2 regions of the Geodermatophilus sp. CPCC 205506 genome follow, and region 1 is predicted to be linked to the other one. Evidence: riboswitches for the same ligand, from Rfam matches in the RefSeq annotation. Region 1 holds a riboswitch; the other holds the start of a gene.

Region 1 (3,471 bases):
CCGCCGGGCCGCCACCAGCCCGGCGATCGTGCCGTGGCACTGGAGCAGCGCGGTGAACACAGCGGCGTCCGTGCTGTGCGCCGGGTCCGCCGCGCGGGCCAGGTCGGCGCGGACGTGCCGGCGGACGGCGTCCTGCAGCGTCCCCGGGTCGGGGAACCAGCGCCCCGCGAGCGGGCGGTCCAGCGCCGCGAGGTCGAAGCGGTCGATGACGTCGGGCACCGCCCGCGCGACGAGCGCCCGCTCGGCGCGCCGCGTGGCGGCCGCGGCGTAGCCGTCGGCGAACTCCTCCCACGGCACCGCCGTCCGCTCCGGGTGGGCGCGGAACAGCTCGGTGTAGTGCGCCCAGCCCAGCTCCCGCTCGATCAGCGGTGCCAGGTCGGCGCGCAGGTCCAGCAGCCGGTCGGGCCCGAACGCGGCGTCGACGGCGGCCGGGGTGAAGAACCGCAGCGGCACCGGCGGCCCGGCCCACGGGTAGCCGAGCTTGGACCGGTAGGGCACGCCGCGGCGGGAGCCCACGTACAGCACCGGCTCGGAGCCGGACGGCTGGTAGCGCAGCCGGCCGGCGTCGTCGCGCTCGAACCGGCCGCCGCGCCCGTTGGTCAGCAGGACGGCGAGGTCGACGAACGCGAGACCGGCGCCGCGCACCAGCACGTCCTCCCCCGGGGCCAGCGCGGAGAGGTCGACGTCCGCGGTGTACCCGGTGGGCAGGTAGGTGAGTCCGCGCCGGTCGGCGGCGGCCGCGGTCGCCCGCTCGCCGGCCGTGGGGTGCGCGTCGAGGTGGCCCTGGACGAGCAGGACGGCGTCGGCGCTGAGCTCGGCGCCGTCGGCCAGCCGCACGCGGGCGCCCCCGGGGCCGCTGTGCACGTCGACCACCCGGGTGGCGTGCAGGTGCACGTCCAGCCACGGCGCGGCCGCGGCGACCACCGTGTCGAGCACCCACCGCAGGTAGGCGCTGACCAGCGGCCGGGACGGGAAGGACGCCGGCCCGAGCCGGCGGGCCTCCCGGCCGACCGGGTCCTCCGCCGGCCGGGCGCGGGCGACGTCGCGCACCCACTCCCACAGCGTGGTGCCCTCGGCGACCGGGCCCTCGACGACGACGGAGGGGTCGGGCAGCACGGTGACGTCGCCGACCAGGGAGTTGGCCCAGAGCAGGTCGGGCTGCTCGGCCCGCCAGACGCGGCCGCCACCGGGCGGGAACGGATCGACCAGGTGCACCTGCAGCCGGCGGCCGTCGGACAGCTCCGGAGCGGAGGCGGCGAGCCGTTCGAGGACGCCGATCGCGGTGGGGCCGGCGCCGACGACGCAGAGGGTGGGCCGGTCAGGGACGAGCGGGGACATGCGGGGGGACTCCAGAGCCGGAGGAGGGAGGGCGGGGCGTGGTCGCGTCCTCCGGACACAGGGCACTGCAGGTGCGGAGCAGGTCGACGTGCCGCCGCTGGGCGAGCTCCGGTCGCGTCACGTCCCCTCCTCCCGATGCGGACGCCGGGTGGCGCCGACACAATGTCTACCAAATCGATCGGGTTTGACGGGAATGCCGGTCCGTGTCTAGGGTCCGGCTCAGGTCCTGAGTGCCAGCACCAAGCCCCGGCTCGCTGGCCGGCAACCCTCCGCTGCGACGGGGTGCCCCGGGTGACGACCTGGCGGACGCGATCCGCGTCCGCAAGTCCGCAGCCCTCCGGGGCCCAGATCGAGGAGCACCGACAGTGAGCACCGCGTCGACGCCGGGCGTCCGCGACCTCTCCGCCGACCTGGTCGGCCGTCCGACGGTCGACCTGCTGCGCACCGACAGCGCGCTCTGTCGCTGACGACGTCCCCCTCCTGACCGGCCCGCCCGGTCCTCCGCGGCACCGCCCGCTCCCGCCGCTCCCCCTGTCCCGGGAGTGCCGGCGGCGTGCCCGCGTCCTCTCCACCACCCGTCCGACAGGGAGCACCCGCATGTCCCGCACCCCCCTCCTCGGCGTCGAGCTGACCGACGCCGGAGCCCACCCCGCCGCCTGGCGGCTGCCGGTCGCCGAGCCGGGCCGGCTGTTCGACCCCGCGCGGTGGGCCGGCCTGGTCCGCACCGCCGAGCGTGGCGGCCTCGACCTGGCCCTGTTCCCCGACGCGTTCGGGGTGCAGGACGCCGACGGCGGGGTCCGCGGCCGGCTCGACGCCCTGCTGACCGCCTCCCGGCTCGCCCCGCTGACCACGTCCATCGGTCTCGTGCCGACGGTGACCACCACGCACACCGAGCCGTTCCACGTCGGCAAGGCGGTGCAGACCCTCGACTGGGTGAGCCGCGGGCGGGCCGGCTGGGAGATCGGGGTGAGCCGCACCCCCGAGGAGGCCGCGCTGTTCGGCCGGAAGAGCGCCGAGCCCGACGACGAGCTGTGGGCCGAGGCCGACGACGTCGCCGAGGTCGTCGCCCGGCTCGAGGACAGCTGGGAGGACGACGCCGAGATCCGCGACGTGGCCACCGGCCGGTTCGTCGACCGCGACCGGATCCACCCGGTCGACTTCCGCGGTCCCCGCTTCTCGGTCGCGGGCGCGTCGATCACGCCGCGCTCGCCGCAGGGCCGCCCGCCGGTCGTCGTCCGGGCCGACTCCCCCGCCGCGCTCGCCGTCGCCGCGCACCGGGCCGACGTCGTGCGGATCTCCGCCGCCGGCGTCGCGGCCGCCACGGCCCAGGCGACCGAGGTGCGGGCCCGGGTGGCCGAGGCCGGCCACGACCCGCGCCAGGTCGCCGTGCTCGCCGACGTCGTCGCCTGGCTGGGCCCGGACGCCGCCGACCGGAGGAACCGGCTGCAGGCGCTGTCCCGGACCGACCCGGGCACGGTGGAGCACGTCGGCGACGCCGAGGACCTCGCCGACCTGATCGCGGTCTGGACGACCGCGGTCGACGGCGTGGTGGTGCGCCCGGCCGTCCTCCCGACCGACCTCGAGGCGCTGGTGGACGACGTCGTCCCGCTGCTGCGGGAGCGCGGGCTGCGCCCGGCCGGGCCGCCCGGCCCCACGCTCCGCGACACCCTCGGCCTGACCCGCCCGGCCGGCCGCACCGCCGTCGGGGGTGCCCGGTGAGCCGCAAGCAGATCCACCTCGGGGCCCACTTCCCCGGCGTCAACAGCACCACCGTCTGGGCCGATCCGCGGTCGGGCAGCCAGGTCGACTTCGCCTCCTTCGAGCACCTGGCCCGCACCGCCGAGGACGCGCGGTTCGACTTCTTCTTCCTCGCCGAGGGGCTGCGGCTGCGCGAGCACAAGGGGCAGGTCTACGAGCTCGACGTCGTCGGCCGGCCCGACACGCTCCCGGTGCTCGCCGCGCTGGCGGCGGTCACCGAGCGGCTCGGGCTGGTCGGGACGATCAACACGACCTTCAACGAGCCCTACGAGCTGGCCCGGCAGTGGGCCACGCTCGACCTGCTCTCCGGCGGTCGCGCGGCGTGGAACCTGGTCACCAGCTCCGACGCCTTCCACGGCGCCAACTTCCGGCGCG
Region 2 (3,471 bases), on a different contig from region 1:
AGGTGCCCGGCGACGCCATGGACTGAGCCGCGCAGCTCAGCCGGCCAGCAGCTCCCGCACCAGCGCACCCACGGCGTCGATCTCGATGAGGAACCCGTCGTGGCCGTACGGCGAGGAGAGCACCCGCAGCGGGACGCCGAGGCCGTCGGCGACCAGCTGCTGGAGCGCGAGCGGGTACAGCCGGTCGCTGTCCACGCCGGCCACCACCGCCCGCGCGGTGACCCGGGACAGCGCCGCCTCGACCCCGCCCCGGTCGCGGCCGACGTCCCAGGAGTTCATCGCCTCGGTCAGCACCACGTAGCTGCCGGCGTCGAACCGGGCGGCGAGCTTGCCGGCGTGGTGGTCCAGGTAGGAGGCGACCGCGTACCGGCCGTCGCCCTGCACCGCGGTGCCGAAGCGCTCCTCCAGCTCCCCGCCGCTGCGGTAGGTCAGGTGCGCGATCCGCCGGGCGACGCCGAGCCCGTCGACCGGTCCGGGGCCGGGCAGGTAGTCCCCGCCGGCCCAGGCCGGGTCGGCACGGACGGCGGCCTGCTGGGTGGTCTGGGTGCCGATCTGGTCGGCGGTCGCGGCGGCACCGGAGGCGAGGAAGAACAGCGCTCCGACCCGGTCGGGCAGCCCGACCGCCCACTCCAGCGCCCGCATGCCACCCATCGAGCCACCGAGCACCGCCGTCCACCGGTCGATGCCGAGGGCGTCGGCCAGCGCGGCCTCCACCCGCACCTGGTCGCCCACGGTGACGGCGGGGAAGCGCGCGCCCCACGGGGCGCCGTCCGGGGCCGGGGACGAGGGGCCGGTCGTCCCCTGGCAGCCGCCGAGGACGTTGGCGCAGACGACGAACAGCCGGTCGGTGTCCAGCGGCGCCCCGGGCCCGACGAGCCCGTCCCACCAGCCCGGCGTCGGGTGGCCCGGGCCGGGCGGGCCCACGACGTGGCTGTCGCCGGTGAGCGCGTGCTCGACCAGGACGGCGTTGCCCCCGCCGGGCGCGAGCGTCCCCCACGTCTCGTAGGCCACCCGGACCGCCGGCAGCGACCCGCCGCGGTCCAGCCCGAGCGGACCGGGCAGGTCGAGGAAGCGCCGGTCGCCGACCGGGTCCCCCTCGCGCCAGCCGCCCGGGCGCGGCGGGGCCCAGGGGGCGACCCGGGCCCCGCTCACGTCAGGACGTCCTTCTCACTCGGCGGACTTCGCGGCGCGGAAGCCGGCCTCCAGGTCGGCGAGGATGTCGTCGATCCCCTCCAGGCCGACCGCCAGCCGCACCAGGCCGGGGGTGACGCCGGTGGTCAGCTGCTCCTCGGCGGTCAGCTGCGAGTGCGTCGTCGACGCCGGGTGGATGACCAGGCTGCGCACGTCGCCGATGTTGGCCACGTGGCTGTGCAGCTCCAGCGCGTCGACGAACCGCTTGCCGGCCTCGACCCCGCCGTGCAGCTCGAAGGTGAGGACGGCGCCGGCGCCGCGCGGCGCGTACTTCCGCTGCGCGGCGTGCCACGGGGACGACGCCAGCCCCGGGTAGTTGACCCGGTCGACGGAGTCGTGCGCCTCGAGGAACTCCGCGACCCGCTGGGTGTTGGCCACGTGCCGCTCCATGCGCAGCGACAGCGTCTCGATCCCCTGCACGACGAGGAAGGCGTTGAACGGCGAGATCGCCGGGCCGAGGTCCCGCAGCAGCTGCACCCGTGCCTTGAGCGCGTACGCCGGCGCGCCGAGGTCGGCGTAGACGACGCCGTGATAGGTCGGGTCGGGCTCGGTGAAGCCGGGGAACTTCCCGCCGGTCCAGGTGAAGTTGCCGGCGTCGACGATCAGCCCGGCGATCACCGTGCCGTGCCCGCCCAGGTACTTGGTCGCCGAGTGCACGACGACGTCGGCACCGAACTCGATCGGCCGGATGAGGAACGGGGTGGCGATCGTGTTGTCGACGATCAGCGGGACGCCGTTGCGGTGCGCCACCTCCGACACCGCGCTGATGTCGAGGATGTCGCCCTTGGGGTTGCCGATCGTCTCGCCGAAGAAGGCCTTGGTGTTCTCCTGGACCAGCGACTGCCAGTTCTCCGGGTCGTCGGGGTCCTCGACGAAGGAGACGGTGACGCCGAGCTTGGGCAGCGAGTGGTGCAGCAGGTTGTACGTGCCGCCGTAGAGCGAGGCGGACGCGACGACGTGGTCGCCGGACTCGGCGATGTTGAGCAGCGCCAGGGTCGTGGCGGACTGCCCGCTCGACACCGCCAGCGCCGCGACGCCGCCCTCCAGCGAGGCCACGCGCTGCTCCAGCGCGTCCTGCGTCGGGTTCATGATCCGGGTGTAGATGTTGCCCATCTCGGCCAGCGCGAACAGGTCCGCGGCGTGCTGGGCGTCGCGGAACTGGTAGGCGGTGGTGGCGTAGATCGGCAGGGCACGGGCCCCGGTGGTCGGGTCGGGGCTCGTGCCGGCGTGGATCTGCCGGGTCTCGAAGCTCCAGCTCTGGGGGTCGGGCATGCGCCGGTCTCCTCTCATCGGGAGACCCCGCGGCGCGCGAGGACCTCCGTCCTTGCCGGACGGCGGGCGCCGACCGGCCGGCTCTTCCCCTGGAGCACCTCGGACGGAGTCGAGGTTGCCGGGCAGCCAGCCAGGTGCTTCGCACTGCCTCTCGTGAGCCAGACGCGATCTTATGCAGACGGGAGCACACCCGGCACAGGGGCCCCAGGCGCATCGGGGCCGGTCAGGCGGCGGAGGCCGGCCCTAGAGCACCTTGGAGAGGAACGCCCGGGTGCGGGCGTGCTGGGGGTCGCCGAGCACGCGCCGCGGGTCGCCGGCCTCGACGACCACGCCGTCGTCCATGAAGACCAGGGAGTCGCCGACCTCGCGGGCGAAGCCCATCTCGTGGGTGACGACGACCATCGTCATCCCCGACCCGGCGAGCCCCCGCATGACGTCGAGGACCTCGCCGACGAGCTCCGGGTCCAGCGCGGACGTCGGCTCGTCGAAGAGCATGAGCTGCGGCTCCATCGCCAGGGCCCGGGCGATCGCCACCCGCTGCTGCTGGCCGCCGGAGAGCTGGTTCGGGTAGTTGTGCACCCGGTCGCCGAGGCCCACCCGCTCCAGCAGCTCGACGCCCCGCCGGCGGGCCTCCGCCTTGCGCACGCCCTTCACCTGGGTGGGTGCCTCGACGACGTTCTCCAGCGCCGTCATGTGCGGGAAGAGGTTGAACCGCTGGAAGACCATGCCGATGTCGCGGCGCTGGGCAGCGACCTGCCGGTCGGGCAGCTCGTGCAGCTTGCCGCCGTGCTCGCGGTAGCCGACCAGGTGCCCGTTCACCCACAGCCGGCCGGCGTCGATCTTCTCCAGGTGGTTGATGCAGCGCAGGAACGTCGACTTCCCCGAGCCGGAGGGGCCGATCACGCAGACCACCTCGCCGGCGGCGACCTCCAGGTCGATGCCCTTGAGCACCTCGACCTGACCGAAGGACTTGCGCACGCCCTCGGCCCGGACCATCGGCTGTCCGTC

What was found. A riboswitch is a leader RNA that binds a small molecule or an ion and turns the genes downstream of it on or off. The one in region 1 is predicted to bind S-adenosylmethionine.
Region 2: it holds a riboswitch for S-adenosylmethionine, as region 1 does, so the genes downstream of both, MY520_RS18640 (bifunctional o-acetylhomoserine/o-acetylserine sulfhydrylase) here and MY520_RS17435 (LLM class flavin-dependent oxidoreductase) in region 1, are expected to answer to the same signal.

The regions. Positions count from the first base shown of each region.
Region 1 is NZ_JALPKP010000030.1:61,297-64,767, reverse strand. Features, by position in the region: gene MY520_RS17440 (FAD/NAD(P)-binding protein) at 1-1,338, opposite strand, end outside; SAM riboswitch class IV at 1,561-1,672, shown strand; gene MY520_RS17435 (LLM class flavin-dependent oxidoreductase) at 1,936-3,057, shown strand; gene MY520_RS17430 (NtaA/DmoA family FMN-dependent monooxygenase) at 3,054-3,471, shown strand, end outside.
Region 2 is NZ_JALPKP010000034.1:21,648-25,118, forward strand. Features, by position in the region: gene MY520_RS18630 (gamma carbonic anhydrase family protein) at 1-26, shown strand, start outside; gene metX (homoserine O-acetyltransferase MetX) at 37-1,152, opposite strand; gene MY520_RS18640 (bifunctional o-acetylhomoserine/o-acetylserine sulfhydrylase) at 1,168-2,463, opposite strand; SAM riboswitch class IV at 2,507-2,622, opposite strand; gene MY520_RS18645 (amino acid ABC transporter ATP-binding protein) at 2,707-3,471, opposite strand, start outside.